Regions from separate parts of the Janthinobacterium sp. GW821-FHT03C10 genome, predicted to be linked through region 3. Evidence: predicted binding sites of a transcription regulator. Region 3 holds the regulator's gene; each other region holds the start of a gene.
The links. Region 3 encodes FNR, which switches genes on or off when oxygen is low (the NO sensors DNR and NnrR bind a similar motif). Its sites were predicted from a motif close to TTGATNNNNATCAA; they were not measured.
Positions count from the first base shown of each region.

Region 1: AC07VH_RS13125 (hemerythrin domain-containing protein) is a predicted target of FNR. The motif match lies at 2,672-2,685, and genes of this name have one in related genera.
Region 2: AC07VH_RS06355 (universal stress protein) is a predicted target of FNR. The motif match lies at 5,619-5,632, and genes of this name have one in related genera.
Region 4: AC07VH_RS06105 (KamA family radical SAM protein) is a predicted target of FNR. The motif match lies at 4,503-4,516, and genes of this name have one in related genera.

Region 1 is NZ_JBWKUN010000003.1:423,234-430,995, forward strand. Features, by position in the region: gene AC07VH_RS13110 (tetratricopeptide repeat protein) at 1-380, shown strand, start outside; gene AC07VH_RS13115 (AGE family epimerase/isomerase) at 449-1,663, shown strand; gene AC07VH_RS13120 (carbohydrate kinase family protein) at 1,660-2,592, shown strand; gene AC07VH_RS13125 (hemerythrin domain-containing protein) at 2,857-3,309, shown strand; gene AC07VH_RS13130 (LacI family DNA-binding transcriptional regulator) at 3,330-4,394, opposite strand; gene AC07VH_RS13135 (glucokinase) at 4,378-6,291, opposite strand; gene AC07VH_RS13140 (maltoporin) at 6,637-7,762, shown strand, end outside.
Region 2 is NZ_JBWKUN010000001.1:1,487,467-1,495,228, reverse strand. Features, by position in the region: gene AC07VH_RS06375 (MFS transporter) at 1-298, shown strand, start outside; gene AC07VH_RS06370 (SMI1/KNR4 family protein) at 346-939, shown strand; gene AC07VH_RS06365 (NADP-dependent malic enzyme) at 1,308-3,626, shown strand; gene AC07VH_RS06360 (hypothetical protein) at 3,679-4,548, opposite strand; gene AC07VH_RS06355 (universal stress protein) at 4,618-5,454, opposite strand; gene AC07VH_RS06350 (class I SAM-dependent methyltransferase) at 5,874-6,674, shown strand; gene AC07VH_RS06345 (hypothetical protein) at 6,681-7,181, opposite strand; gene AC07VH_RS06340 (M56 family metallopeptidase) at 7,246-7,762, opposite strand, start outside.
Region 3 is NZ_JBWKUN010000005.1:64,926-72,687, forward strand. Features, by position in the region: gene ccoN (cytochrome-c oxidase, cbb3-type subunit I) at 1-1,071, shown strand, start outside; gene ccoO (cytochrome-c oxidase, cbb3-type subunit II) at 1,087-1,701, shown strand; gene AC07VH_RS17390 (cbb3-type cytochrome oxidase subunit 3) at 1,703-1,906, shown strand; gene ccoP (cytochrome-c oxidase, cbb3-type subunit III) at 1,899-2,819, shown strand; gene ccoG (cytochrome c oxidase accessory protein CcoG) at 2,824-4,206, shown strand; gene AC07VH_RS17405 (FixH family protein) at 4,261-4,785, shown strand; gene fnr (fumarate/nitrate reduction transcriptional regulator Fnr) at 4,912-5,670, opposite strand; gene AC07VH_RS17415 (response regulator) at 5,910-7,762, shown strand, end outside.
Region 4 is NZ_JBWKUN010000001.1:1,436,476-1,444,237, forward strand. Features, by position in the region: gene AC07VH_RS06085 (S1C family serine protease) at 1-195, opposite strand, end outside; gene AC07VH_RS06090 (carboxymuconolactone decarboxylase family protein) at 287-853, opposite strand; gene AC07VH_RS06095 (fumarylacetoacetate hydrolase family protein) at 853-1,701, opposite strand; gene AC07VH_RS06100 (MFS transporter) at 1,646-2,995, opposite strand; gene AC07VH_RS06105 (KamA family radical SAM protein) at 2,998-4,362, opposite strand; gene AC07VH_RS06110 (cache domain-containing protein) at 4,646-5,104, shown strand; gene AC07VH_RS06115 (methyl-accepting chemotaxis protein) at 5,171-6,880, shown strand; gene AC07VH_RS06120 (DNA-3-methyladenine glycosylase) at 6,877-7,455, opposite strand; gene AC07VH_RS06125 (hypothetical protein) at 7,452-7,762, opposite strand, start outside; gene AC07VH_RS06130 (HDOD domain-containing protein) at 7,747-7,762, shown strand, end outside.

The sequences.
Region 1 (7,762 bases), on a different contig from region 3:
CGTTCGGCTGGTACATGCGGGCGGCCAAGGCGCTCGATCCGTCCGGCTTGAACAATGTCGCCTATTCGTATGAAGTGGGGCAGGGCGTGCCGCAGAGCGACGAGGCGGCGCTAGGCTGGTATGAAATGGCGGCCATCGCCAAAAGCCCGCCGGGCCAGACGGGTTTTGCGCGCCTGCTGGAGCAGGGCCGCGGCGGTCCCACGCGGCAAGGGCCGGCGCCCCAGCCCTTCGCGCTGTATCTGCTGGCGGCGAAGCAGGGTGACGCGGAAGCCATCGAGCGGCTGGTCAAGGTGTACGATCAGGGCGAGCTGGGGCAGACGGCCGATCCCGCGCAGGCGGCGCTGTGGCGTGAAAAGCGCAAGCCGGCCAAGACTCCCTAGGTGGACGAGACGGGGCGGAAACGGCATGCTATCATCATTGTTATCGATAACAATATCATGAGAGACCCATGAATCCCGATTTCCGCTCCAGGGCAATGCTTGAAAAGCACATCCAGCACACGATGCACTTCTACCACCCGCGCGCCATCGATGCGAGCGGCGGCTTCTATCACTTCTTCCTCGACGACGGCACCGTCTACGACGCTGCCACGCGCCACCTGGTCAGCAGCACGCGCTTCATCTTCAATTACGCCATGGCGTATCGTCATTTCGGCGGCGACGATTACCAGGCGGCGCTGCGCCATGGCGTGGCATTTTTGCGCGACGTGCACCGCGACCCGGCCACGGGGGGCTACGCCTGGCAACTGTCGTGGAAAGACGGCGTCAAGACGGTGGAAGACGGCGCCAACCACTGCTACGGCCTGGCCTTCGTGCTGCTCGCGTATGCGCACGCCCTGCAGGCGGGGGTGACGGAAGCGCACGCCTACCTGGACGAAACGTTCGCACTGATGGAGCAGCGCTTCTGGCTGCCCGAACACGGCCTGTACGCGGACGTGGCCAGCGCCGACTGGTCCACCCTGGACGGTTACCGTGGCCAGAACGCGAACATGCATGCGTGCGAAGCCATGCTGGCCGCGTTCGAGGCGACGGGCGAGGCGAGATATCTGCACCGCGCCGAAACCCTGGCGCACAACATCACGGTGCGCCAGGCGGGTCTGGCCAACGGCATGATCTGGGAACACTACACGCCCGACTGGGCTATCGACTGGGATTACAACCTGCACGACAAGAGCAATATCTTCCGTCCGTGGGGCTACCAGCCCGGTCACTTCACGGAATGGGCCAAGCTGCTGCTGATCATGGAGCGCCACGCCAGGTTCATGGCCGGCCCATCGGAGTGGCTGCTGCCCCGTGCGCGCGAACTGTACGACACGGCGCTGGCCAAGGCCTGGGATGGCACGCATGGCGGCATCCACTACGGTTTCGGCCCGCAGAATGAGATTTGCGATGGCGACAAATACTTCTGGGTGCAGGCGGAAAGCTTCGCCGCCGCCGCCGTGCTGGCCGCGCGCACGGGCGACGACGCCTACTGGCAAAGCTACGACAAGATATGGGATTACAGCTGGAAGCACTTCGTCGACCATGCACACGGCGCCTGGTACCGCATCCTGACGCCGGAAAACCAGAAAATCAGCAAGGAGAAAAGCCCTGCCGGCAAGACCGATTACCACACGATGGGCGCCTGCTATGAAGTGCTGAACGTGATCGGCGGTGCCGCATGAGCGCCGCCGTCACGCGCGAGTTTCCACAATTCGTTTCGGCCGGCGAAGCGCTGACGGACATGCTCCGCACGGGCGCGGACGCGTGGAGCAGCCAGGTGGGCGGCTCGACCTGGAACGTGGCCCGCGTGATGGCGCGCCTGGGCGTGCCCAGCGCCTTTGCGGGCGCCGTCAGCCTCGACGTCTTCGGCGACGCGCTGGCGCAAGCGACCGACGCGGCGGGCCTGGACATGCGTTTTTTGCAGCGCCGCGCGAAGTCGCCGCTGCTGGCCATCGTGCATGAACTGCATCCGCCCACGTATTACTTCATCGGCGACGACAGCGCCGACCTGCATTTCGACGCGGCGCAGTTGCCCGCCGGCTGGATGCAGGGCGCGCAATGGGTGCATTTCGGCGGCATCAGCCTGGCGCGCGAACCGCTGGCGGGCAAGCTGGTGGCGCTGGCGCAGGAACTCAAGGCGGCCGGCGTGAAGATCAGCTATGACCCGAACTTCCGCATCATGATGGATGAACGCTACGACGCCACCCTGCGCCGCATGACGGAGCTGGCCGACGTGATCAAGGTGTCGGACGAAGACCTGGCGGGCCTGTTCCGCCACGATGACATCGATGGCGCGTTTGCCGTGCTGCGCGGCTGGAATCCGCACGCCACGTATTTGTATACGCGCGGATCGCAGGGCGCGGCGCTGTACCGGGGCGAACAGACATGGCAGGCGGCGCCGCCCGCCATCGAGGTGGTCGACTCGGTGGGCGCGGGCGACGCCAGCATCGGCGGCTTGCTGTACAGCCTGATGTACCGGCCCGATGCGGATGGCGGCCAGCACTTGCGCTTCGCCGTCGCGGCCGGGGCGGGCGCCTGCCTGGCGGCCGGCGGCTCGCCGCCCTCGGTGGAACTGGTGGAATCGCTGGCGCGGCGCACGCAGCTGCGTTAAGTCGCACGGCGTGGCGCGCCGGACAGGCAGGCGCGCCACGCATACTTTTTGCGCAATGCAAAAATTTATCATGGTCAGCTTGATCTGCATCGAAACGCGTTGACCTTCCCGCCAGGCCTACCTTGACGTTGGCAATCGTCCTACATGGACGCCGCATGGCCCCGTCTAGAATGGGGACTTCATTGCACACCTGGAGACCACATCATGGCTACGCAATCCCATCAGGCAGCTTCCGTTTCCCGGCGAAATGTCGGAATGCAAGACATGGATGCGATCGAACTGCTGACGCAAGATCATCAGACGGTGAAGGACTTGTTCGAACAGTATGAGGGACTCAGCGACAGGTCGCTTGCCAGCAAACGCAAGCTGGCGCTGAAAATCTGCGAGGAATTGAGCAAGCATACGATGGCGGAAGAGGAAATCTTCTACCCTGCCGTGCGCGACGCCAGCCGTTCGAACGAAGACTTGATCAATGAAGCCACCGTCGAACACGCCTCGGCCAAGGAATTGATCGCGCAAATCGTCGCCATGGCGCCCGGCGAAGACTTGTACGACGCCAAGGTCAAGGTCTTGTCCAGGCAAATCGAGCAGCACGTACAGGAAGAGGAGGACGAGATTTTTCCGCGTGCGCGCGAGGCGCAACTCGACCTGCTGGCCATGGGCGGCCAGATCGCGGCGCGCAAGGCGGGAATGCATCTGCCCGCAATGCAGGCCTGAGCCTGCCTGGCGGCGTGTGATTAGCGCGCTGGTCCCGTCGACGCCCGTTCCATCAAGGTAAATGCCATCAGGTGGTGCGTGGCGGGCGCCGTCTCCCCCGCGCGGCGCTGGCGTATCTCGTCGATGACGAGACTGACGGCGGCGCGCGCCATGTCGGCGATGGGCTGGTGGATGGTGCTCAGCTCGGGCCAGACGGTGGTGGCGACGGGCGTGTCATCGAAGCCGCACACGCTCAGTTGCGCCGGCACCTGCAAGCCCATGCCGTGCGCCACGGCCAGGGTGGCGGCGGCCATGTCGTCGTTGCTGGCGAAGATGGCGCTGGGGTGCGGTGCTTGCGCCAGCAGCCGGCGCGCCGCGTCCAGCCCCGAACGATACGTAAAATAGCCTTGCGCCACCCTGTGCGGCGGCACCTGCAAGCCCGCTTCCCGCATGGCGTCCTCGAAGGCCTGGCGGCGCAGCAGGGCGGGCGTGTGCGCCGGATCGCCCTCGATGAAGCCGATGTCGCGGTGACCCAGCGCGAGCAGATGGCGCGTCATGGCCAGCGCGCCTTCGTAGTCGTCGATGCGCACGGCCGACACATCGGCCGACGGGCGCGCCGTGGCCACGGCGATGGCGGGGATGCCCATGGTATTGAGCTGCGCCAGCACCGCGGGCGAATCGCACAGCGGCGGCGGCACCAGGATGCCGTCCACCCCGGCCGCCACCAGGCAATCGATGCCGGCCCGCTGGCTGTCCAGGTCTTCGCAGCGTTCGAGCAGCAGCTGGCCGCCGCCCTGGCGGCATTGGTCCATGGCGCCAACTAAAAATTCGCTGAGGAAGGCCGCGCTGGGGTTGCTGTACAAGAGGCCGATGCGCAGGGTGCCCGTGCGGGCGGCGCGAGCCGCCAGGTTGGGCTGGTAGCGCAGGCTGGCGATCGCCGCCTCGACCTTGTCGCGCGTGGCCGTGCTGACGCTGGCGCGCCCGTTGATGACGCGCGACACCGTCATGGCCGAGACGCCGGCCAGGCGCGCCACGTCGTGCACGGTGGCGCCGCTGGCCGTATCGGGGGCGGGGGCGGCGGGCGCCGCCTTATTCGAGGTGGCCACCGAATTTCAGCTTGCCGCTGATGCGCATGCCGTGCAGTTGGCCTTCTTCCAGTTCGGCGGCGCTGGTGCGCTGCGCCGTGTCGCGCCGCGCCAGTCCCACCGACAGGATATCGAGCATCATCAGCTGCAGCAGGCGTACGATCATGGGCACGAAATTGAGGTTGCCTTCCGGATGGTTCAGGGTCAGCAGCACGTCGGCCAGCTTGGCCAGCGGCGAACCGCTGGCCGTGATCGCCAGCACGCGCGCGCCGCAGCCCTGCGCCACCTTGACGGTGCGCAGCAGGTCGGGCAGGGCGCCGGAGCGGGAAATGACCAGCGCCACGTCGCCCGGTTTCAGCATGGCGGCGCTCATTTCCTGCGCCTGCGGGTCGGCAAAGAAGCTGCTGACGATGCCCAGGTTGAGCAGCTTGTGCTGCATGTCGTCGGCCACCACGCGGGCGCTGCCCACGGCCAGCAATTCCACGCGCTGCGCGCCGCGCAGCAGCTCGATGGCCGCCGTCAGCGCCTTCACGTCGAGCATGTCGCGCAGGGCCAGCGCGGCCGAGGCGTTATTGCCCAGCACCTTGCGCGCCAGTTCCGCGTCGGAGTCCGAAATCTCCACGTGGCAGTGGGCCACCGTGATGGCGCCGCCCGTCAGGCCGGAGGCCAGCTTCAGCTTGAAATCGGCCAGGCCCTGCACGCCGATCGAGCGGCAAAAGCGCATCACGGTCGGCTGGCTGACGCCGACCCGCTGGGCGATTTCGGCGATCGGCAGGGTCAGCATGGCGTTCGGCTCCTTCAGCACCCAGTCGGCCACCTTGCATTCCGATGGGCTCATGCGGCCGCGCGCCTGGCGCACGGATTCGAGCACGGGCGCGCCGGTATGGGCGCGCTTGAGCTTTTGCGCCAGGATGGCGGCGATGCCCAGGAAAGTGGGCAGTTCGGCCGTGATCAGAAACGTGGGGATCTGCGCCAAGTATTCGTTCAGGCGGCCCTTTTGCTCGAAGCGGGCGCGGAACTGCGACCGTTCGAACAAAGGTCCCAGGCGCGGCACGATGCCGCCGCCTATATAGATGCCGCCCAGCGCGCCCAGGGTCATGGCCACGTTGCCGGCGATGGAACCGAGGATGGCGCAGAAGCAGTCCACCGCTTCCAGGCACACGTCGCATTCATTGTTCAGGGCGCGGCTGGTGATGTCGGCCGCCAGCAGCGGCGGGACGTCATGCCGGCCAGCCCGGTCGGACAGGGCGCGGTAGATCAGTTCCAGCCCCCGTCCGGAGGCGAGGCGTTCGGCCGAGACGTGCGACAGCTCGCGCCAGGCGAAGGACAGCACGTCCATCTCGCGCTGGTCGCAGGGGGCGAAGCTGACGTGGCCCCCTTCGCTGCCCAGCGCGATCCAGCGGTCTTCGGCGGGGATCATGCCCGATACGCCCAGGCCCGTGCCCGAACCGAGCAGGCCGATGACGCTGTCGGCGCGCGCCATGCCGCCGCCGATCTGCTGGCGCTGGTCGGGCCGCAGGTAGGGCAGGGCCATGGCCAGCGCCGTGAAGTCGTTCACCACCAGCAAGGTGTCGAGGCCCAGCGCGGCGCGCATGGCCTCGATCGAGAAGAACCAGTGATGGTTCATCATGCGGATATTGTCGTCGTCGATGGGATTGGCGATGGCGATGGCCGCATGGCGCACGCGCGCCGAACCGGCGGCGCGCGCCTCGCTGCTATCCATATACGCGGTGATGGCGTCGAGCAGCGATGCGTAGTCGTCGCAGGGCAGCACGGCGACCGCTTCCAGGTGGCCCTGGCGCGTTTCCAGCACGAAGCGGGCATTGGTGCCGCCGATGTCTGCCAGCAGGCGCGGCCCTTCACTGAAACGCTCCGCCGGATCGCTGCCTGCTACTTCCATTTTTTCATCAATTTTCATGGCGGTGCCTCGTCTCGTTTGCGTGCGCTGTCTTGGCGGCGCACTGTCGTTATGGCAAAAACCAAGGATTTTAATTCGTATACGTGCCGCGTGCCGAAAAATGCGGCCCAGCCATGCAGATGCTCATGTGTCGGGTCAAAAACGGACACCTCACCATGAAAAGCAGTGCCTTCCGACGGCAAATGCGGGCGCAAATAAAGTGTCGCAGAGTAGTCGTAGGATTACAACATAATATGTTGATATTTGTTCGTAGTATAGTTACTATGTCCCTGCTGGAAAGAATTCTGGCCAGTACATTCGGCCACGAATGACTAGATAAAAAATAAATTACTGAGGAGACTTACCATGCTGCATCGCAACATGTTGAAGGCTGTGCTGAAAACACTGCCAGCTGCCATCGTCTTGGCTATCGCCAGCGGTTCCGCTGCCGCCGACCCCATGTACCCATCCGACTCCGAAGGCTTCCACGGCTACCTGCGCGCCGGCGCCGGCAGCAATACCTCGGGCGACGGCGGTTCGCAAGGCTGCTTCGGCCTGGGCGGCAATACCATGAAATATCGTCTGGGCAATGAGTGCGACGCCTACACGGAATTCGGCTACACCAAGTCCGTCGCCCAGTCCGGCGGCGTGAACTACCTGGCCACCATCTGGGTCAACGCCTACGCGCCCAACTCCGATTTCGGCGACAACAAGCTGGGCATCGTCAAGGCCTATGTCGAAGCGCAGGGACTCGATTTCCTGAACGGCGGCACGGCCTGGATCGGCAAGCGCTTCTACTACCGTCCCGACATCCACATGCTGGACTTGCAGTACATCAACATGAACGGCACGGGTGCCGGCCTGGACCGCATTCCTGCCGGCCCCGGCAAATTCTCGTACGCCTTCTTCAAGGACAACGACATCAACACCGTGTCGCCGACCGGCGTCGTCAGCACCAAGTCCGCCGTGCGCCAGAACTTCATCTACGGCGAGATTCCCGTCAATGAAAACGGCACCCTGGACCTGGCAGCGACCTACATCATCGGCGAAGGCAAGGACAACGACGCTTACGGCCAGAAGCACAATGGCTGGCAGTTGTCGGCCTTCCACCGCCAAGCGAAAGTCTTCGGCGGCGGCAATACCTTCGGCGTGCAGTACGGCGTCGGCCCTGGCACGGGCAAGGGCGCGCAGTTCGGCGCTTCGGGCGACACCAATTTCGGTTCGGACGTGAAACGCACGCGCATCTTCAATGACATGGCGATCCAGCCGATGGCCAACTTCGGCATGGAATTCGTCGCCCTGTGGCAAAAAGACGAGTCGAACGCCACCGGTTCCTCGACCTGGACCTCGGTCGGCGTACGTCCCGTGTACGCATTCACCAACAACTTCAAGCTGGTGGGCGAACTGGGCACGGACCGCGTGACGCAAGCGGGCGGCCTGCCGGCCAAGCGCCTGACCAAGCTGACCATCGCCCCGACGATCTCGGCCGGCC
Region 2 (7,762 bases), on a different contig from region 3:
CGCCGTGATATTGCTCGGCTGCGGTATCGGCGCCCTGTTTCCCCTGTCGCTGATCGTCAGCATGGATCACGTGCGTGACCCTGCCGGCGCCGGCGCGCTGCTCGGTTTCGTGCAGGGCGGCGGCTACATCATCGCCAGCAGCATGCCCTTCATCGCCGGGCTGATCCGCCAGCATTCGTCCAGCCTGGCCCAGGCGTGGATGGTGATGGCGGGCGGCGTGGTGCTGTTGCTGCTGATTGCCACGCGCTTCGCGCCGGGGGCGCGGCTGGGCCAGCCGTGCGCCGGACGCGTATCCTGAACTGCTATATTGTTGCGCCGACCCGTCAACTCAGGAGCCCGCCACGCATGGATATCGTCGACCACTATTTAGCCGGCTTGCGCCAGGCCATGCCGCCGGAGCCGCTGGCGGAACTGGCGCTGGCCAGCGGTGCCAGCGCGGCGCAACTGGACAGCTTGCGCCAGGCCTATCCGCTGTGCCCGGACAGTCTGCTGCGCCTGCTGGGCCGGTATAACGGCACCTATTACGAGGAATATGCCGGCGGCATGGTGCTGGTGTACATGCTGGGTTCGGACGTGTTCGAATATCCGTATTACCTGAGTTCCGTTGCACAGATCCTGGAAGACCGGCAAGTGAACCAGCGCAGCATCGCCGATATCTATGGCCACTACCTGGAAGACGACCCCGGCATCGTCGACACCCGCATCGACGCGGGCATCCAACAGGGCCAGCGCCTGTGTTTTTCGCATTGCATGAACAATGGCGGCTCGTCGCGGCTGTATGTCGATTTCACGCCCGCGGCGTCGGGCAAGGTGGGGCAGGTCGTGCGCTTCCTGCACGATCCCGACAATTACCAGGTCATCGCCGACAGTTTCGACGCGTATCTGCAGATGCTGATCGATGACGATTACGGCTTCCTGATCGAGGACAATTTTGAATAGTCCGGCGACGCCGCCGTCCCTGCTGCCGGCCAACCTCCGCATCGTGCTGTCCGGCGCTGATGCGCCGCCTCCTGTCCGCGCCATTCGACACCAGCCTGGGCGACGACGAGATGGACGATATCGAGCGCGCCGTCGCCGCGCTGCCGCTGTGGCGTGCCTCCGGCGACTGATCACAAAAACCAATTGAAATCTAAAATTTGATAGTTTTTCCTGCTGAGGACGTTTGTGCCGCCGGACGGCCTTACAATGCTAGGTTATGCGTTTTCGTGATATCAGACTGTGGCTAGCGGAAAATACCTAGCTAATTGAAAGAATCGGTCTGATAAAATCCGGAACACCCGATCGACCAAACAGGAAGGCAGCACAGCATGGATTCGTCATCTGATAAAAAAGAAGAATTGCGTCAACAATTGCGCTTGGCCGCACTCGAGTATCACGAGTGCCCGCGTCCCGGCAAAATCAGCGTGACGCCGACCAAACAACTGACCAACCAGCGCGACCTGGCGCTGGCCTACTCGCCAGGCGTGGCCGCTCCCTGTGAAGAAATCGTCATCGATCCGGCCAATGCCTATAAATATACGGCGCGCGGCAACCTGGTGGCCGTCATCACCAACGGCACGGCCGTGCTGGGACTGGGCAATATCGGCCCGCTGGCCGCCAAGCCGGTGATGGAAGGCAAGGGCGTGCTGTTCAAGAAATTCGCCGGCATCGACGTCTTCGACATCGAGATCAACGAATCGGATCCCGATAAACTGGTCGACATCATCGCCTCGCTGGAACCGACCTTCGGCGGCGTGAACCTGGAAGACATCAAGGCGCCCGAGTGTTTCTATATCGAGCGCCAGCTGCGCGACCGCATGAAGATTCCCGTCTTCCATGACGACCAGCACGGCACCGCCATCATCGTCGGCGCGGCCATCCTGAACGGCCTGAAAGCCGTCGGCAAGAAAATCGAGGACTGCAAGCTGGTCGTGTCGGGCGCGGGCGCCGCGGCGCTGGCCTGCCTGGACCTGATCGTCGACCTGGGCTTCCCGCTGAAAAACATCTACGTCACCGACCTGGCCGGCGTGGTCTACAAGGGCCGCGCGGAACTGATGGACCCGGACAAGGAACGCTTCGCGCAAGACACGCCGCTGCGCACCCTGGGCGAAGTCATCCCGGACGCCGACATCTTCCTCGGCGTTTCCGCCGCCGGCGTGCTGAAACAGGACATGGTGCGCAAGATGGCGCCGAACCCGCTGATCCTGGCGCTGGCCAACCCGAATCCGGAAATCCTGCCGGAAGAAGTCAAGGCCGTGCGCAGCGACGCCATCATCGCCACGGGCCGTTCGGACTATCCGAACCAGGTCAACAACGTGCTGTGCTTCCCCTACATCTTCCGCGGCGCCCTCGATTGCGGCGCGACGACGATCACGCGCGAGATGGAAATCGCCGTGGTGCACGCGATCGCCGACCTGGCGCATGCCGAGCAGTCGGACATCGTGGCCACCACCTACGGCATCAGCAACCTGTCGTTCGGCCCTGAATACCTGATCCCGATGCCGTTCGACCCGCGTTTGCTGATCAAGATCGCGCCGGCGGTGGCCAAGGCGGCCGAGGAATCGGGCGTCGCCACGCGTCCGATCAAGGACTTGCAGGCGTACGCGGACAGCCTGCAGCAATTCGTTTACCGCAGCGGCACCTTCATGAAGCCGCTGTTCCTGATGGCCAAATCCACGCCGGCCGAACTGAAACGCATCGTCTACGCCGAAGGCGAAGAAGAGCGCGTGCTGCGCGCCGTGCAAGTGGTGGTCGATGAAAAACTGGCGCGTCCCATCCTGGTGGGCCGTCCGCCCGTGCTCGAAGCGCGCATCCAGAAGTTCGGCCTGCGCCTCAAGCAAGGCGTCGACTTCGACGTCATCAACCCGGACTTCGACGAGCGCTACCGCGATTACTGGAACACGTACTACGCGATGACCAGCCGCAAGGGCGTCACCGAGGAATACGCGAAGCTGGAAATGCGCCGCCGCCACACCCTGATCGGTTCGATGATGATCCACAAGGGCGACGCGGACGGCATGATCTGCGGCACCTTCGGCACCACCCAGCTGCACCTGAAATACATCGACCAGGTGCTGGGCAAGCGCGCCGGCAGCAACGTGTATGCGGCCATGAACGTCTTGATCATGCCGGAACGCCAGCTGGTGATGGTCGACACGCACGTCAATGAAAACCCGGACGCCGAGCAATTGGCCGAGATCACCATCATGGCCGCCGAAGAGATGACCCGTTTTGGTTTGTCGCCGCGCGCGGCCCTGCTGTCGCACTCGAACTTCGGTTCCAGCGACAGCGCCTCGGCGCAAAAGATGCGCGCCGCGCTGGCCATCATCAAGGAACGCGCGCCGGAACTGGAAATCGACGGCGAAATGCACGGCGATACGGCCCTCGACAGCAAGCTGCGTCAAAAACTCATGCCGAATTCGGCACTGAAGAACGACGCCAACCTGCTCGTCATGCCGAACATCGAGTCGGCCAACATCGCCTACAACCTGGTGAAAACGGCGGCCGGCAACGGCATCGCCGTCGGCCCGATCCTGCTCGGCTGCGCCAAGCCCGTGCACATCCTGACGCCATCGGCCACCGTGCGCCGCATCGTCAACATGACGGCCTTGTGCGTCGTCGACGCCGTGGCACAGCGCAAAGCCTAAGGTTTTAGCTGTTGCTTGAAAGCCGCGCCATCCGCAAGGGGGCGCGGCTTTTTTACATGGGCGGCACGGGCAGGGCCGTGGCGGCCGGCTGGCGGCGCAGGTAATAGTGGCGGTACAGCATGATCTCGCCCCACACCAGCAGCAGCGCCGCCAGCGCGAACAGGCCCAGCGTGATCTTGAGCGAATTGAAATACGCGCCGGCCTGGCGTTGGATGGCGTCGATGAAGATCATCGGCACCGATTTGTCGAGTTTGCTGAAGTCGGCCTGGCGCGCCACGTCGGTGGTCAGGCGCACGGCCAGGTCGGTGCCCAGGCTGGCCAGTTCGCCCGTCGCCTGGCCACGGAAGCCGGCGCCCTTGAGCGCGTCGCCCAGCACGCCGGCCCTGGCGATCAGCTGTTCCTGCAGCACCTGCGTCAGCAGCACGCTGCCGCGGCGCAGGATGAATTCATTGATCCAGCGCGCCTTGCTGCGTTCCCAGTAACCGTCTGACGTGGGCCGGTAATACATGTCTTGCACGAAGGGCTCGAGCAGGCTGCGCATGCTGACCGGCTGGCCCGGGGCGATCAGCCTGGCCTGCCGTTCCAGGTAGACGCGCAGCGCCGGCATCTGCGCTTCGACCACCGGCTGCAGGTCGCGCTCGAGGGCCTGGTTGACGACGCGGTGCACGCTGTGCACGGCGCCAAACCCGCCGCCGAGGAGCAGCAACGCGAGCAGGATCAACACATAGCTGAGCTTGGCGGCCACATGCCAGGCGGGCGGACGGCGCACCAGCAGGCATTTTCTGGCCAGCTGATGGCAGATGCCGAGCGCCAGCACAAAGCCGAGCATGCCATACAGCAGCATCCACGGCAGGACCGTCCACAGCAGGTCGCTGCCGAACGGCGCCAGGGCGCTGCCCCAATTGATCAGTTGTTGCTTCATCTACATTGCCTTGAGATGGAAAATCAGGCAAGTATAGCCATTGTGCAACAGAACGTGGCGCGCGGGACCTCAGTGCGCCATCAGCACGGGCAAGCTCATCTGGCGCAGCACGGTTTCCGTCACGCCGCCCAGCAGGATTTCGCGGAAGCGCGCGTGGCCGTAGCCGCCCATCACGAGCAGGTTCGCATGCACTTCGGCGGCCATGGCCAGCAGCGCTGCGCCGACGTCGCCCGTGGTGACGGCGGGGCGCACCTCGACGGGCACGCCATGGCGGCTCAGGTAGGCGGCGATGTCTGCGCCCGGATGGCGGGCCGGCTGTGCGTGGCCGGCGGGCGGGTGCAGCAGGGCCAGCACCACCAGGCGCGCCGCGCGCAGCAGGGGCAGGGCGTGGCCGATGGTGCGCGTCGCTTCCATGCTGCCATCCCAGGCCACCACGACGGTATTGTCCAGTTGCGCGAATTGGCCGCTGCGCGGCACGATCAGCACGGGGCGGGCCGCGTTCAGCATCACGTACGGCACCAGGTCGCCCATGGCGCCCGGCAGCGCTTCGCTGTCGTCGTGCTGGCTGAGCACCGTCAAGTCGCTGTAGCGGGCGCTGACGGCCATGCCGCCATCTTCGTCGTCTTCGATCAGGCGCCGCTCGAGCGAGACGGCGCCGGCCTGACGCGCCAGCGTTTCAAACTGGGCCAGCGCCTGTTCCGCCTGCCCGTGCAGGGCATTGATCTGCGCCGCCACGGCGCCGCCGCGCATGCCGCGGTTGTTTTCCAGGGTAAAGCGCGACACGCCCGTCATGGCGGCACCGATCAGGTGCGCCTGGTGCGCGTGTGCCAGCCGCGCCGCGATGGCGATGCGTTGCGGCGCATGGCGCGACAGGTCGGCGTGGACGAGGATGGATTTGTAGGCCATGGTGTCATTCGCTAGTCAGGATGGCAACAAGGCTAGAACGGCAACACGGGCAAGTCCAGCATTGCCGTGCCGGCGGGCGGTTTTCTTATGCGGGGCTTGACCTGGGTCAAAAAAACACGGGCGAGGACCTTTCGCAAGGCGATAGCCAGGAGATTGCGAGCTGTTTGATGTGCATCAAAATGCCTGGCCCCCTGCAGGCGATAATGGCATCGAACTCCTTGCCCTTCCAGTGGTCTGCATCGGCGCCGGCGCCATCTGTCCGGCACTTCCTTGTGTGACGCAACAACGCTGGCCGTGGCGGGAGTTCACTTCTCGGACTTTCATGCTCTCTCGTATTCTTTTTAGCCAGCACGCGCAGTGCGGCGCCTTGCCTGGAGTCATGCTACATTCATGTCCTGTTTTTTTCTGAAAGGATGAGGATGCCTTTAGGTAACAACTTCTTGCGGCACAATCAGCAAGCCTGGGATGCCCAGGCTGCACGGAACAGCCCGTGGTCGCAGCCCGTCGACAGCGCCACCATCGCCGCGGCCCGTGCCGGGCAGTGGCAAATCCATCTGACGCCCGGTCCCTTGCCGGCCGGCTGGCTGGGCGAGGTGCGCGGCAAGCGCATCCTGTGCCTGGCCGGCGCCGGCGGGCAGCAGGCGCCCGTGCTGGCTGCCGCCGGCGCGCACGTCACCGTCTTCGACCTGTCTGAACAGCAACTGGCGCAAGACCGCATGGTGGCCGAACGCGACGGCTTGCAACTGGCCACCGTCCAGGGCGACATGCGCGACCTGGCCCGCTTTGCCGACGCCAGCTTCGATGTCATCATCCACCCCGTGTCGAACCAGTACGTGCCCGATATCGCCCCCGTGTGGCGCGAATGCGCGCGCGTGCTGGCCGATGGCGGCGTGCTGCTGAGCAGTTTCTTCAATCCGGCCGTATTCATCGGCGACCGCGATCCGCAATGGGCACAGCAGGGTTTGATACGCCCCCGTTTCGTGCTGCCGTATTCGGATGTGGAGGATATGGATGCCGATGCGCTGGCGGCGCGCATGGAGAAGGGCGAGGCGCTGGTCTTCGGCCACGGCCTGGACAGCCAGATCGGCGGCCAGCTGGCGGCGGGTTTCGTGCTGGCCGGTTACCACGAGGAAATGCATCCCCACCCGCGCTTTGAAATTGAAAAATACTTGCCCAGCTTTATCGCCACGCGCGCCGTCAGGCTGGCGCGCGCGGTATAGCGATCATTAGTTGTACGGCTGCAAGTCCAGCCAGACGGCGTACGACAGGCGCTTGCCGTTCCACAGGCCGCCGCCGCGGATGACGGCGTCGCACGAGGTCAGCTGGCCCGCCAGGTCCATGCGGCCCAGGTTGCGGCGCAGGCGCAGGGCGTCGTTGTGCGACAGGTAGCCCACCAGCTGGCCGTCGATGAAGACGGCGATGGCCTTGTCCTGGAACGGGTTGGCATCGTCGCAGACGAGCAGGGCCAGGCATTTTTCTTCCGCGTTGCCGGGACCGTGCTCGCCGGCCAGCCTGGCGATGGCGGGCTGGTACATCGCTTCGTTTTCCACTTCCGACGCGAAGCGCCCCTCGTCGCTCCAGTGGTGCGCGGGCGCGCCCGCGGGAATCGCCGGCACGTACTGGCGCACCGAGAGGAGCGGCTTGTGCAGCGGTTTCACGGGCGTGCGGCCGCTGAAGACGTAGTACAGCAGGGCGATGACGATCACGATGGCGAGCAGGTAAAGCATGGTATCTCTCTGATTTCTAAGGGGGGAGCCAGGGGCGCGGGCATGCCGCGCGGCGTTGCCGCTACTATAGCAAGTTCGCCGCCCGGTCCCGGGTAATTCTGGCCATGATCCGGCGCCGCCGGCGCAGTGCCAGCGGGTCGTTCAGCACGATGGGCGAGGCGCCCGTCAAGCCCGAATAGTACTGGCCGTGCCGGAGCAGGACGGTGGCGTAGTCGCGCAGCGCGTGGCCGTGCGCCAGCATGCGCGCGTCGCAATCGACCTCGATGGCAAAGCGCAGCCGGTGCAGCTGCCACCACAGGGGCAGGTTCCACGGCATGATCAGGATCAAGGCGTAGGCCAGGGCCAGCAACTGCGGGTCGCGCGCGGCCAGCCGGCATTGTGCATGCGCCAGCAGCAGCGCCTGTTGCGGGGGCGGAATCAGTTGCAGCCAGACGGGCATCACGATGCGGGGCCGCAGCAGCCCCGCCACGCAGGGGCCGATGCCGCCGCTCAAGTACACGGGCGTGCCCAGCAGCGATGTTTTCTGCCAGCGCCGCTGGTGCGACAGCAGCCAGACGCTGCGCAGCGCCAACAGCAACAGC
Region 3 (7,762 bases):
GAATACGCCGAGCTGGAATGGCCTATCGCCATCCTCATCGCCGTCGTCTGGATCGCCTACGCCATCGTCTTCTTCGGCACCCTGATCAAGCGCAAGGTCAAGCACATCTACGTGGCCAACTGGTTCTTCGGCGCCTACATCCTGGCCGTGACGATCTTGCACGTGGTCAATGGCGCCGTCATGCCTGCCTCGTTCACCAAGTCGTATTCCGCGTATGCGGGCGTGCAGGACGCCATGATCCAGTGGTGGTACGGCCATAACGCGGTGGGCTTCATCCTGACCGCCGGCTACCTGGGCATGGTCTACTACTTCATCCCGAAACAGGCCGAGCGCCCCGTGTACTCGTACCGTTTGTCGATCGTCCACTTCTGGGCGCTGATCTTCACCTACATGTGGGCGGGCCCGCATCACCTGCACTACACGGCCTTGCCTGACTGGACGCAATCGATCGGCATGGTCTTCTCGCTGGTCCTGCTGGCACCAAGCTGGGGCGGCATGATCAACGGCATCATGACCCTGTCGGGCGCCTGGCACAAGCTGCGCACCGACCCGATCCTGAAATTCATGATCGTCTCGCTGTCGTTCTACGGCATCGCCACCTTCGAAGGTCCGATGATGTCGATCAAGACCATCAACTCGCTGTCGCACTACACCGACTGGACCGTTGCCCACGTGCATGCGGGCGCCCTGGGCTGGGTGGGCTTCATCACCATGGGTTCGATCTACTACCTGCTGCCGCGCCTGGCGGGCCGCACGCAGATGCACAGCACGCGCCTGGTCGACGTGCACTTCTGGGTAGCCACCATCGGCATCGTGCTGTACATCGCGGCAATGTGGATCGCCGGCGTGATGCAAGGCCTGATGTGGCGCGCGGTCAATCCGGACGGCACCCTGACCTACACCTTTGTCGAGAGCGTGAAAGCGACGTATCCGTACTACGTGGTGCGCGTGGCCGGTGGCCTGCTGTACCTGTCGGGTATGTGCATCATGGGCTACAACACCTGGATGACCTTGCGCGGCAGCAAACTCCCCGTCGCCCGCATTCCGGAACTGAACGCGGCGCACGCCTGATAGGAGCAAAAGCAAATGAAATTTTCACATGCATGGATTGAGAGAAACCCCTGGCTGCTGATCGCCCTGGTCACGGTGGTGATCAGCATCGGCGGCGCCGTCGAGATCGTTCCCCTGTTCTTCCAGAAGAGCACGACGGAGCCCGTCGCCGGCCTGAAGCCGTATTCGCCGCTGCGCCTGGCGGGCCGCGACATCTACGTGCGCGAAGGCTGCTACAACTGCCATTCGCAGATGGTGCGTCCGCTGCGCGCGGAAACGGAACGCTATGGCCACTATTCGGTCGCCGGCGAGTTCGTCTACGACCGTCCGTTCCAGTGGGGTTCCAAGCGCACGGGTCCCGACCTGGCCCGCGTGGGCGCCCGCTACAGCGACGAATGGCACCGCACGCACTTGAACAACCCGCGCGACGTGGTGCCCGAGTCGAACATGCCGGCCTACCCCTGGCTGGCGAAGACCAAGCTGGTGCCTGACGACATCATGCCGAAGATGCGCGCCCTGCAACGCCTGGGCCAGCCGTACAGCGATGCGGAAATCGCCGCCGGCCCCGCGCAGCTGCAGGACAAGACGGAAGAAGACGCCCTGGTCGCCTATCTGCAAGGCCTCGGTACATTAATCAAAACAAGGAATTAGCATGGCAATCGAAAACCTGTTTGACAGCGCCAGCAGCGTCATGACGGTGGTTTCCTTTACGACGTTCGTGGGCATCCTGTGGTGGACGTTCAGCCGCAGCAACAGCGACTTCGACGCGGCGGCGCGCCTGCCGTTCGCCGACGACGCGCTCGACTATCCGGCCGAGGCCGAAATGAACCTGGCGAAGGAGCGCAACCATGGCTGACTTTACCAATGGCTTCTGGAATATCTATGTCATCGTGCTGTCCCTGCTGGGCATCATCGGCTGCGGCGTGCTGCTGTACTCCCAGTCGAAAGTGAAAGTGGCCGCCGGCGCCCCCGCCGACGGCACCACGGGCCACGTGTGGGACGAGGACTTGAAGGAACTCAATACGCCGATGCCGCGCTGGTGGATGTGGCTGTTCTACATCACCATCGTCTTCGCGCTGGCCTACCTGTTCCTGTATCCGGGCCTGGGCAACTACGCCGGCAGCCTGGGCTGGAAATCGACGGGCCAGTACGAGGAAGAGCTGAAGAAGGCGGAAGCCGACTACGGTCCCCTGTTCAACAAGTACCTGAGCCAGGACTTGAAGACGGTGGCGGCCGATCCGCAGGCGCAAGCCATCGGCCAGCGTTTGTTCCTGACCTACTGCGCGCAATGCCACGGTTCGGATGCGCGCGGCAACAAGGGCTTCCCCAACCTGACGGACAAGGACTGGCTGTATGGCGGCGAACCCGACATCATCAAGACCACCATCATGCACGGCCGCAATGGGCAGATGCCGCCGATGGGCGCCGCGCTGGGCTCCGAAAAGGATGTCGAGAACGTGGCCCATTACGTGCTGAGCCTGTCCGGTTCCACCTCGGACCCCGTCAAGTCCGTGTTGGGCAAGGCCAAGTTTGGCGCCTGCATGGCCTGTCACGGCGCCGATGCGAAGGGCAACCAGATGCTCGGTGCGCCTAACCTGACGGACAAGGTGTGGCTGTACGGCGGCAGCGCCGATACCATCATGGAAACCGTGCGCAAGGGACGCAGCAACACCATGCCGGCCTTCAGCGATTTCCTCGGCGAATCCAAGGTACACGTGCTGTCGGCGTATGTCTGGAGCCTGTCGAATCCCCAGACGCCCGTGAAATGATGTAATGGAACCTCAAGTCATCAAGATGTATGCGGCCCGCGAGCAAATCTACCCTCGCGAGGCCAAAGGACGCTACGCTACCTGGCGATGGGTATGCGTATGGCTTACCCAGCTCGCGTTCTACGGCTTGCCGTGGTTGACCTGGAATGGCAGGCAAGCCCTGCTGTTCGATTTGACCACGCGCAAGTTCTACATTTTCGGCGTCGTGCTGTGGCCCCAGGATTTCATCTATCTGGCGGCCCTGCTGATCATCTGTGCGTATTTGTTGTTCCTCGTCACGGCCATTGCCGGGCGGGTATGGTGCGGCTTTTCTTGCCCGCAAACGGTATACACGGAAATCTTCCTGTGGGTCGAACGCCGCATCGAGGGCACGCGCAGCGCGCGCATGGCCCTCGACAGGCAGGGTCCCTCCGTGCGCAAGGCATTCAAGAAGACGGCCAAGCACCTGGTCTGGGGCGCCATCGCCCTGTGGACGGGCTTTACCTTTGTCGGCTACTTCACGCCGATCAAGGAACTGGCGCGCGAGGTGACCACCCTCAATTTCGGTCCCTGGGAATGGTTCTGGGTCTTGTTCTACAGCCTGGCAACCTACGGCAACGCAGGCTGGCTGCGCGAGCAGGTGTGCAAATACATGTGCCCCTACGCGCGCTTCCAGAGCGCCATGTTCGACCAGGACACGCTGATCATCACCTACGATGCCAAGCGCGGCGAACCACGCGGCGCCATGAGCAAGAAGGCTGGCAACAACGACAAGCTGGGCGACTGCATCGACTGCACCCTGTGCGTGCAGGTGTGTCCGACCGGCATCGATATCCGCAACGGCCTGCAGTATGAATGCATCGGCTGCGCCGCCTGCGTCGATGCCTGCAATACCGTGATGGACAAGGTCGAACGGCCGCGTGGCCTGATACGCTACAGCACCGACCATGCGATGGAAAACAACTTCAATTCGAAGCAGATCCGCCAGCGCGCCATGCGCCCGCGCGTGCTGATCTACACTTCCATCCTGGCCCTGATCATCATCGCCGTGTGTACTTCGCTGGCCCTGCGCACGCCGCTGAAAATGGACGTGATCCGCGACCGCGGTTCGATGGGACGCGAAGTGGAAGACGGCATGATCGAAAACGTCTACCGCCTGCAGATCATGAACACCTCCGAGCAAAGCCAGCATTTCAAAATCAGCGCATCCGGCTTGCCGGGCCTGACCTTGCTGACACGCGAGGAAGTGACGTTGCAGCCGACGGAAACGCTGGGCTGGCCGATCCGCCTGCGCGTGCCGCACGGCGTCGGCGAGAAGGGTTCGAACAAGATTGCAATCGAATTGCACTCGCTGGACGACCCGTCGCTGCACGTGCGCGAAAGCGCGGTCTTCATCGTGCCGCGCTAATGCAGGAAGGCCGGTCCCCGCATGGGGGCCGGCCATTTACACAGGAGAAATAGCATGTCCGACAGTCTGAAACTGCAAGCCCCCGTTGCCCCGTGGTACAAGCACCGCTGGCCATGGCTGCTGATGATCGGTCCCGGCCTGTCCGTGGTCGTCGGCAGCTTCATGGGTTATATCGCGTTTACACAACCCGATGCGCTGGTGGTGGGCGACTATTACAAGCAGGGCAAGGCCATCAACCAGGATTTGAAGCGCGACACGATCGCCAGCGACCTGGCCATGGATACGACCCTGGCGTATGACGTCGCCGCAGCGCGCCTGAGCGGTTCCGTGCACAGCTTCGGCAAGGCGTACCAGAGGCCTTTGCTGCTGCACCTGGCGCATGCGACCCTGCCGGAAAAGGATATCAAGCTGCTGGTGCAGCCCGATGCGGCCGGCAATTTTTCCGTGGCGCTGCCGATGCTCGAACGCAGCCGCTGGCAGGTGCTGGTGGAAAATGACAAGCGCGAGTGGCGCCTGTCCGGTATCTGGACCTGGCCGCTACAACGCAGCATCGCGCTGCACGCGGATGAAGAGCTATAACGTACAGCGCCGGGAAAAAACCGTAGCGAGCGGCAGTGATTTGTGGCTGAGAAGCGCAGCTGTGCTAGAGCACAGCGAGCATCGCAGGCCGCAAAGCGCGACGCGCAGTAGGTTTTGACGGTGCTGTTATTTGCAGACGTCCGTGCCGGCCGTAATGGCCTTCAATTTCGCCGGCTGCAGGATCTCGATCTCTCGGTTGGAGACGCGCAGCCAGCCTTCCTTCTTGAATTTCGACAATAAACGGCTGACGCTTTCGATGGTCAGGCCCAGGTAGTTGCCGATTTCCTCGCGCGACATGCGCAACTGGAATTTACTGCTCGAATAGCCGCGCGCTTCATAGCGCGACGCCAGGTTGACGATGAAGGCGGCAAAGCGCTGCGTCGCCTGCATATTGCCCAGCAACAGCATCACGCTTTGCTCGCGCGTGATTTCCTGGCTCATCATGCGGTGGAAATGGCGCAGCAGGGTCGGCATGTTGCCCAGCAATTGTTCCAGGCTGGAAAACGGGATTTCACACACTTCGCTGTCTTCCAGGGCCACCGCATTACAGTGGTGGCGGTCGGCGCTGATGGCGTCCATGCCCAGCAGTTCGCCAGCCATCTGGAAACCCGTCACCTGCTCTTCGCCGCCCGGATTGATCTGGTAGGTCTTGAAGTGGCCCAGGCGGATCGCGTACAGGTTCTGGAACGAGTCGCCGATGCGGAACAGCGAGGCGCCGCGCACGATCTTGCGGCGGCGGCCGATGATCTGGTCCAGCCTGTCCATGTCGCCCACATCGAGGCCCATCGGCAGGCACAATTGATGCATGCTGCAGGTCGAGCATCGCGCACGCAACGCTTCCACGGTCACTGTGGGCAAGGTTGGAGTGAGTAGCGCTTCAGTCATGTCGGTACCTTTTAGAAAATGCAACAACAAGTTTACTGCATACAGGGTTGCCGTGTGCCAATTTCACCGCAATTTCACCGAATAAACGACGTCCCGCCTTTAATTATATGGCAACATCGTCAAAAGCCCATGCGGAGAGGGCAATTTGCGTGGCGGCGCTTGCCAAGCTGGGGTATTGATAGGAAAATTCCTGACAGCATTATTTGCCGCCTGTGCCGCCCGGTACTGAAAAGGAAATCATGAAGCCTCTCGGCATCAAAGCAAAAGTCGCGCTGGCCACCAGCCTGACCTCGATCGCCATGATCGCGCTGGTCACCATGATCCAGGTGCAGCACATGCGCGACGATTTCACCCGGGTACTGCTGAGCCAGCAGTCGTCCCTGATCAGCCGCACCGCCGCCGAGCTCGACGACAAGCTGGGGATGCTGCTGCAGATCGTCACCCTGACGGCCCGGCAGCAGCCGCCGGAACTGATCGCCCAGCCCGCCCAGTTGCGCGAATACTATTCGCGCCGCTCGATGCTGGTGCTGTTCGACGACGTGCTGGTGCTCGACGCGCACGGCGCCGTCGTGGCCGACATGCCGGAAGTGGCGGGGCGCGCCGGCATCAACGTCGCCGAGCGCGAGTATTTCCAGACCGTGCTGCGCACGCGCCAGCCCATGATCACCGAGCCGATGCTGGGCAAATCGAGCGGCATGCCCATCGTGCAGATGGTGGCGCCCGTGCTGGCCGCCGACGGCCAGGTGGCCGGCGTGGTGATCGGCGTGCTGCGCCTGTACAAGGACAACCTGCTGGGGCGTTTGCGCTCGGAAAAGATCGGCAAGAGCGGCTATTACTTCATCCTCACGCGCGGCGCCGTGCCGCGCTACGTGCTGCACCCCGATACCAGCCGTTTGCTGCAGCCGCGCCTGCCGAACGCCAACCTGACGACCACTCAGCTGCTGAAGGACGATGGCGAAGGCAGCATGGTCAGCACCAACAGCCGCGGCATCACGGCCGTCAACAGCTTCAAGCGCCTGAAATCGGTGAACTGGCTGCTGGCCGCCTCGCTGCCCCTCGACGACGCCTTCGAACCGTTCGACGGCGTGCTGTACCGGCTGGTGCTGTGGAGCATCCTCGCCTCGCTGCTGGCCGCAGCCGTGCTGGGCTGGGTCACCGTACGCCTGCTGTCGCCCCTGGTGCGCCTGCGCGACACCCTGCAGGCGCTGCGCACCAGCGGCAGCCGTTTCACCCCCGTTCCCGTGCAGCAGCGCGACGAGATCGGCGAGCTGACGGAAGCCTTCAACGGCCTGATGAGCGAACGCGACCGGCTGCAGCAGGAACTCGAATCGCGCGCGGCGGAGCTGGAACAGGAGCGCGACCGGGCCGAGGCGGCCAACCGCGCGAAGAGCGATTTCGTGGCCAACATGAGCCATGAAATCCGCACGCCCCTCAATGCCGTGCTGGGCATGGTGTATTTGCTGGGCAATACCAAGCTCGATACGGAACAGCGCAAGTATCTGACCATGGTGCGCGTGGCGGGCCAGTCGCTGCTGGGCATCCTCAACGACGTGCTCGATTATTCGAAGATCGAGGCGCGCCGCATGGAATTGTCGCCCGTCGAATTCGACCTCGACGAGGTCATGAACACGCTGGCCACGACGATGACCATGAATGCGGGCGAAAAGGAGCTGGAACTGGCGATTGCCGTCGAGCCCGATGTGCCGCGCCGCCTCGTGGGCGACGCCCAGCGGCTGCAGCAAATCCTCGTCAACCTGGCCGGCAACGCCATCAAGTTTACCGAGAGCGGCGAAGTGGTGGTGGCCGTCAGCCTGGCCGAGAAAGAGAACGGGCGCGCCTGGCTACGCTTCGAAGTGCGCGACACGGGCATCGGCATGACGGAACTGCAGCAACAGCAGCTGTTTGCCGCGTTTTCGCAGGGCGACCAGAGCATCACGCGGCGCTTCGGCGGCACGGGCCTGGGCCTGGCCATCAGCAAACAGCTGATCCACATGATGGGCGGCGACATCGCCGTCGCCAGCAGCGAAGGCAAGGGCAGCCGCTTCTGGTTCAGCGTGCCGTTCGACATGCTGGCGCAGCCGGCCGAAACGCG
Region 4 (7,762 bases), on a different contig from region 3:
CCAGGGTTTATACGGGTCCGGCCCGCGCAGGGTGGAAAACACCTTGACGACGGAATTTTCCAGTGCAGAAGCGCTGGCGTTCGCCGTAGCGGCGGTCTCGGCGGCAAGCGCGCGCAGCGTCATCAAGGGGGAAAAAGAAAGGGCCAGCGCCAGGAAGGCGCGGCCCATCAGGGTGATGCACGGACGAGTTTTCATTGAGCTTTTTGGCAATGGAAGGGAAGCAAAATTATATATTGAATAATTGCAACTTCATTACACTTTGTCCATCTTTGCCCGAAGAACTATTCTAATCGGGCAAAGGCGTGACGCCCAAGGCCGGCACGGCCGTCTGCGCGCCATTCATCACCATGGCCAGGAAGGTGTAATAGCCATTGATGCCCATCAAGTCCACCACGCCGTGCTCGCCGAACAGCGCCAGCGTCCGTGCATACGTGGCATCGCTGACGCGCTTGTTCTGCTGCAGCTCGATGCAGAAGTCATGCACGGCTTGCTCGTCTTCCTTCAGGGCAAGCGGTATGCGCCGCGCGGCGATGGCGTCCACGGCCGCTTGCGCGATACCGTTCTGCACGGCCAGCGGCGCGTGGATGGCCCACTCGACTTGCTGGTCCCACTGGCGCGCCGTCACCAGGATCGCCAGCTCCGACAGGCGCGTGCCGATGGCGCTGCGGTAGCGCAAATACTCTCCCATGCGCTGCGCCGTTTCCATCAGCTCGGGACTGCGGATCAGCGGCACGAAGGGGCCGTACAGGGCCCCGCGCGGGCCGTCGATGATGGCTTGCGCGGCAGCGCGCTGCTGCGGGTCCAGCCGGTCCAGCGGCAGCGCGGGCAAACGGTCGATATTGCTACCGGCCATCAGGCCGTCCAGGCGACGACGTCCTGCTGCTGCTCGCCCAGGCCGGCGATGCCCAGACGCAGGCTGTCGCCTTTTTTGAGGAAGCGCTGCGGCTTGCGGCCCTGGCCCACGCCCGGCGGCGTGCCCGTGGCGATGACGTCGCCCGGTTCCAGGGTCATGAATTGCGACAGGTAGCTGATGATCTGCGCGACAGTAAAAATCATGGTTTGCGTATTGCCCGTCTGCATGCGCTTGCCGTTGACTTCCAGGTACAGGTCCAGATCCTGCTCATCGATGACTTCATCGCGCGTCACCAGCCACGGGCCGACAGGACCGAAGGTGTCGCAGCCCTTGCCTTTATCCCACTGGCCGCCCCGTTCCAGCTGGAACGAGCGCTCGGAAATGTCGTTGACGACGCAGTAACCGGCCACGTATTTCAGCGCGTCTTCTTCGCTCACGTATTGCGCGCGCGTGCCGATGATCACGCCCAGCTCCACTTCCCAGTCCGTCTTTTTCGAGCCTTTCGGCAGCACGACATTGTCGTCCGGGCCGTTCAGGCAAGTGATTGCCTTCATGAAGACGATCGGCTCGGCCGGGATCGGCATGCCCGATTCGGCCGCGTGGTCCGCGTAGTTCAGGCCGATGCCGATGAACTTGCCGACCTTGGCCAGCGGCACGCCGAAGCGCGGGTTGCCGCGCACGAGGGGCAAGGTCTTTTCGTCGAGCTTGGCCAGCTTGCGCAGGGCCTTGTCGGACAGTTGTGCGCCGTCAATATCGGCAATCACGCCGGACAGGTCGCGCAGTTTGCCTTCTTCATCGATCAGGCCCGGTTTTTCCTTGCCTGGACGTCCATAACGAACGAGTTTCATAGTCTTCCTTGGAGTTGATCATTGCCGCTGTGCAGGCTGGCATTTTACCGGATGGCCCGGCACGCCTGTAGCGGTTGATGAAAAACATCGCAAGTCCCGGCAGTTGCAAGGCCGCCAGCACGCCAAACGCCACCTGATACGCCTGCGGCGGGTACTGCTGCAAGCTGTTCAGGGGCCAGCAGCCGAGGATCAGGCCAAAGCCCGCCTGCACCAGGAAGGCGCCCGTAAAAATGAGCAGATTCAAACAGGTGGCCGCCCTGCCCGTCAAGCTGGCCGGCATGCTTTGCGCGACGATCGCGTATTCGAGGCCCGTCACCGTGCCCAGCAAGGTAAACAGCACGGACAGCAAAGGCAGGCCGGGCACGACATTGCAGGCCATCGCCACTTGCACGGCGACAAACAGGACGATGCCGGCGGCCGCCACCTGCATGGGTGCGATACCGCGCCGCCCTGCCCATTCCGTCAGCATGCCCATGCCGATGGCGCCGAAGATGACGGCCGCCATGCCCAGGTACAGCAGATACGCCACGCTGTCATCGGACAAGCCGCCCACGTCGGCCAGCCAGCGCCCCACCCACAAGCCCTGCACGCCAAAGAACACCGTGTGCGGCAGCAGGATCAGCGCGATGGTGCGGCGAAAGCCGGGATCGCGGTACACGCTCCAGACGCTGACCTTGCTCGCCTTGTGCATGCCTGCGGCACGCGCGGGCATGGCCGGCGACAGCAGGCGGATCAGCAAGCCGATGGCCAGCGCCGCCAGCGCCAGGCCCAGGAACACGCCGCGCCAGTCCGTGTAATGCAGGGCCAGCTTGACGGGCATGGTGGCCGTGGCCGCGCCCAGGCCGCCCACGGCGATCAGGTAACCGTGCACGGACGGCAGGCGCGCCGGCGCGATGGCGCACGAGATCGCTTTCACGGCGGCCATGAAACAGCCGCCCAGCCCCGCCCCCATCAGGGCACGCGCCCACATCAGCTCGGCAAAGCTGTGGCCCCGGCTGAACAGCCACACGCCCAGGGCCGCCAGCGCCAGCAGCCACAGTTGCACCGTGCGGGGGCCGTAGCGGTCGAGCGCCATGCCGACTGGTAATTGCACCAGCGCAAAGGCGAGGAAAAAGGCGCTGGTCAGCAGGCCCAGCTGCGCTGGCGTCAGGGCGATGGCGTCCAGCAATTCCGCCGTCAGCACGGCATTCACGCCGCGCAGCAGGCACGACAGGTAATGCCCAAGCGCAAACGGCAGGAATACGAGACAAAACACGGCCAGACCGGAGCGGGCAGGCGCACCGGCGGCAGGCATGCTCAGGCAGCCTGCGCCAGGCGGATGATTTTATGCGGCAACTGCGGCACAGGGTCATCCATCTCGAAGAAGAATTTATCGTGGCCAAAAGCAGGCTTCAAATCGTCCATCCACGTCGCTTCCGCATCGAACTTCGCATAAAACGGCCGGCGCACCCAGTCCGGGTTGCGCGCCTGCAAAAATTGCAGGGCAAACAGTTTTTCGCCATTGATGGTGACGACGCCGTCGATGACGATCTTGCCGGGAAAGGCGCTCATGGACGGTCCCCGCACCGTGCGCGACAGGCCCGACACCATCTGGTAGGCAGCCTGGAAAATCTCGTGCGCCTTCGCCAGCGGCAACTCGAAATAGCCGCGCGGGCCCGTGTCGCGTTCGACAAACAGGTAATACGGAATCGCTCCCAGGCGCGTACCCGTCTGCCACAGCTCGGCCCAGCTTGCCGGATCTTCGTTGATATGGCGGATCAGCGGCCCCTGCATGCGCAAGGTGGCGCCCGTGGACACGATGCGTTTCACGGCTTGCTGCGCGATGTCCTGGCGCAGCTCGACGGCATGGCTGTAATGGCCCATCACGGCCAGGTTCTTGCCCGCCTTGACGATGCGCTCAAACAGGCGCATCAAGTCATCCGCGTCGCGGTCCGAGACAAAGCGCTGCGGCCAATACGCCACCGCCTTGGTGCCGATGCGGATGTTCTGGATATGTTCCAGGCCCGGCGCCAGCAGCGGCTCCAGGTAGGCGGCCAGTTGCCGCGTGTTCATGATCATCGGATCGCCGCCCGTGATCAGCACGTCCGTCACTTCCGGATGCAGTTTCAGGTAGGCGGCCAGCTCATGCGACTCGCGCGCATCGAACTTCATGTCGTCCATGCCGACGAACTGGGGCCAGCGAAAACAGAAAGTGCAATACGCGTGGCAGGTCTGGCCCGCGCTGGGAAAAAACAGCACCGTTTGCGCATACTTATGCTGCAGGCCGCGCACGGGCGCATCGTTGACCCTCGGCACGTTATGCGTCATTTGTCCGGCAGGATGGGGATTCATTCCCAGGCGCAAGCCATGCACATAGGCGTCGATGGCCGCCTTGTCGCGCCGCACCAGCACCAGGTCGCGCAGGTGCGCATACTGCTCTGGCGGCAGCATGTCGCGGTGGGGAAAGACGAGGCGGTAGATGGGATCGTCAGGGATATTGTTCCAGTCGATCAACTGATCGAGCACATATTCATTGGTGCGAAACGGCAAGACGTGCGAGACCACTTGCACGGCTTCGCGCTGCTCTTCCGGCAGCCATTCCCACTGCCGCGCCTGTTGAATGGTTTGCCGCGTATATGGCTTGAACTTGGGTGAAAACGGCTCGGTAATGAGTGCGGACACGATCGGCTCCTTGCCTGTAAATAGCGACAACTTTCATGAAGTCGGCCGTATAGCGGCCAATTTCAGCCTCTTCCTCCCCCATGCCAGTCCACCTCGGCATGCTATGAAAGTCATCATAGTTCTTGCCACTCGGAATTAAATTGCTACATATCAACAAGCCTCTCGATACGTTGCACGCTGCCTACAAGCAACACCTTAGTTTGTTCCATCGCAATTTGACGGCACCGTCGGCGACGTAAATTACGACCTGGCAACACATCCCTCGATATCACAAGGAGCTTTCATGAAACGCATATTCACGGGTAGCCTGCTGTGCCTGGCATTTGCAGGCGGCAGCGTCAACGCCGCGCTCGAACCAACGGAGAAAGACGCCATCGCCATGGCCGAACGGGGCGCCGCCTTCATGAAGGCGCATGGCAAGGAAGAAATGATGAAGAAAATCACGGCGAAAGATCCCGACTTCGTGCAGGGTTCGCTGTATGTGGACATGCGCGACATCAAGACCGGCATCGTGCTGGCCCACCCCATCAATCCTTCCATCGTGGGCAAGGACTTGACGGATGTGCCGGATGCGAACGGCAAGAAATATCGGCGTGAAATCATCGAGCTGGCGCAAAAGCAGGGCAAGGGCTGGGTCGATTATCAGTACAAGAATCCCACCAGCGGCAAGATCGAGCCGAAGACCACGTACATTCTGCGCGTCAACGATGTGGTGCTGGAAGCGGGCATCTACAAAAAATAGGGCAGGGGCGGCGCGCGCGCGCAGCGCGCCGCCTGCGCGTTGAACAGCCATAGCCAGGAGTCAAGCATGCTCAATCAATTACGCATCGGACCAAAATTGTTGCTGGCGCCCACCCTGGTCTTGCTGCTGCTGATACTCAGCTCGACCGGCGCCTGGTATGGCATGGTACGGCAAAATGCCTCGCTGGAAAACATGGTGCTGGTACGCATCGCGCATTTGAAAGCGGCCGCCGACGTCGTCGGCGACGCCAAGCATGTGCATGGCAATATGTACCAGTTGCTGTCGTGGACGAATGGCAGCTTCGCCAAGGCTCGCCTCGATGCGCTAGAGCAACAGATCAAGGCGCGCCACGCAGCCATCGGCGCCCAGCTGGCCACCTTGCGTTCCACGGCCACGGGCGCCGAGCGCACCCTGGTCGATGCGGCCATCGCGGCCCTGGCCGGCTATCGCAAGGCCGTGCTGGAAACCATGGAAATGGCGCAGATGGACCAGTCGATCGCCACCAATTCCATGCTCAAGGCGGAAACCCAATTCGTCCAGTTCAATACGCAGCTGGCGCAGCTGTCGGCCCTGGAAACAAAGCTCAGCAGCCAGGCCCATGCGACGGCCAGCGCCGAGTTCCGTAGCCTGGGCTGGAGCCTGCTGCTGACCGTCCTGCTGTCCATCCTCGTCTCCATCGTGGTGACCATGCTGGTACGCCGCGCCATGCTGGTGGAAATCCGCGGCATTGCCGACGCCGTGCAAGACCTGGCGGCAGGCAAGCTGATGGCCGGCGCCCCCAAGCCGGGCAATGACGAAATCGCCGCCACCTCGCGCGTGCTGGACCAGACCATCGCCCACCTGAACCAGACCTTGCGCACCATCATGGGCGCCGTGCAATCGATCGACACGGCCTCGCGCGAAATAGCCACCGGCAATCTGGACTTGTCGGCGCGCACGGAAATGCAAGCCAGTTCGCTGGAAGAAACGTCGAGCGCCATGGAAACCTTGACGGAAGCCGTCAACAACAATGCGGACAACGCCCAGCTGGCCTGCGAGCTGGCGGGGCAAGCGTCCACCCTGGCCGTGCAAGGGGGCACGTCGATGCAGCAGGCGGTGGCGACGATGGCGACGATACGGGCCAATTCGCGCCAGATCGTGGATATTATCGGCGTGATCGACGGTATTTCCTTCCAAACCAATATCCTTGCGCTGAACGCCGCGGTGGAGGCGGCGCGCGCGGGCGAACAAGGCCGCGGCTTTGCCGTCGTGGCGTCGGAAGTGCGCACCCTGGCGCAGCGCTCGGCGCAGGCGGCCAAGGAAATCAAGACCCTGATCGCCACCTCCGTCACCACCATCGACGGCGGCAGCGTGGCCGTGCAGCAGGCGGGCGACAGCATGGGCGCCATCGTGGCCTCGGTGCAGCAAGTCAACGAGATCATCCAGCGCGTGAAAGAGGCCAGCGCCGAGCAGGCGTCGGGCATCACGGAAGTGAACCTGGCCGTGGCGCAGATGGATGACGTCACGCAGCAAAACGCGGCCCTGGTGGAGCAGGCGGCAGCGGCGGCGGCCAGCCTGCAGGACCAGGCCGTCAAACTGTCGGCGGCGGTCAGCGTGTTCACCCTGGATCCAGCCGCGCCGGCCACGCCCGCCGGCGCCGAAGACGACGCCTTTCAAGACCCCGCCAGGATGCCCGCCCGGGAACGGCGCGCGCTGCACAGTCCGCTGCGCGGCATGCCCGGCATGCGTGGCGCCAAGGATGCGCCCCCGCGCCGGCGCGGGCAGGAAGGTAACTAGATGACGGGCGCGCGCATCGGTTTGCTCAGATAAGCGGAGCCGGCCAGCACGAAACGCCACGGCGTCTCCATCGCCCTGGAAATGCCGATGCGCGGTCCCGCCTGTACAGCAACCTCGTCCTCGCGCGCCAGCAGCATGAAGGGCGGCGCATCGAGCGCCAGCCGGTTCTGCAGATGGCTCACACCGAGCGCCTGGCACACCTTGCCCGGTCCCGAGCACAGCAGCCGCGCATCCTCGACGCCGCGCCGTTCGCGCATGGCATCGAGTCCCACGAGCGGTTCGATGGCGCGGATCAGCACGCCCGCGCCATGCCCCGCTTCGCGGCACACAAAGTTCAGGCACCAGTGGATGCCGTACGAGCGGTAGACATAGGCGTGCGCGGGCGGGCCGAACATGGCCGCATTGCGCGGCGTCATGCCGCCATACGTGTGCGAAGCCGGGTCCAGCCGGTCATACGCTTCCGTTTCCACGATGCGCCCGCCCACGCCGTCGACCAGCACGGTCACGCCGATCAGCTGGCGCGCCACGCTGCTGGAATCGTCCGCAAAGTCGATACCCGCGAGGATTTTTTTCATCCGGCAATTGTACCGCCGCGCTGTCCGCCGCACGCCTCACCCCCGCCTTGAAAACAAATAAAACTTAAGCTTTTTATCACGGATATCGGGATGGGCAGCGTCGTAAAATGACGAAAATGGCGGCCGGACCAGGCCAAAACGGGGATTTTTGCGACAATATATTGCAGATATGAACTATTGCCATGCATAAACAGCGATAATCGTCGGGCACTGCGCCAGACGCTCATGAGGCGGGCAGCGGCAGCGCGCGACAGAATAAGCACCGGACACAAAAATGATGATGAAAGCGTGATGATGAGAGCGGCAG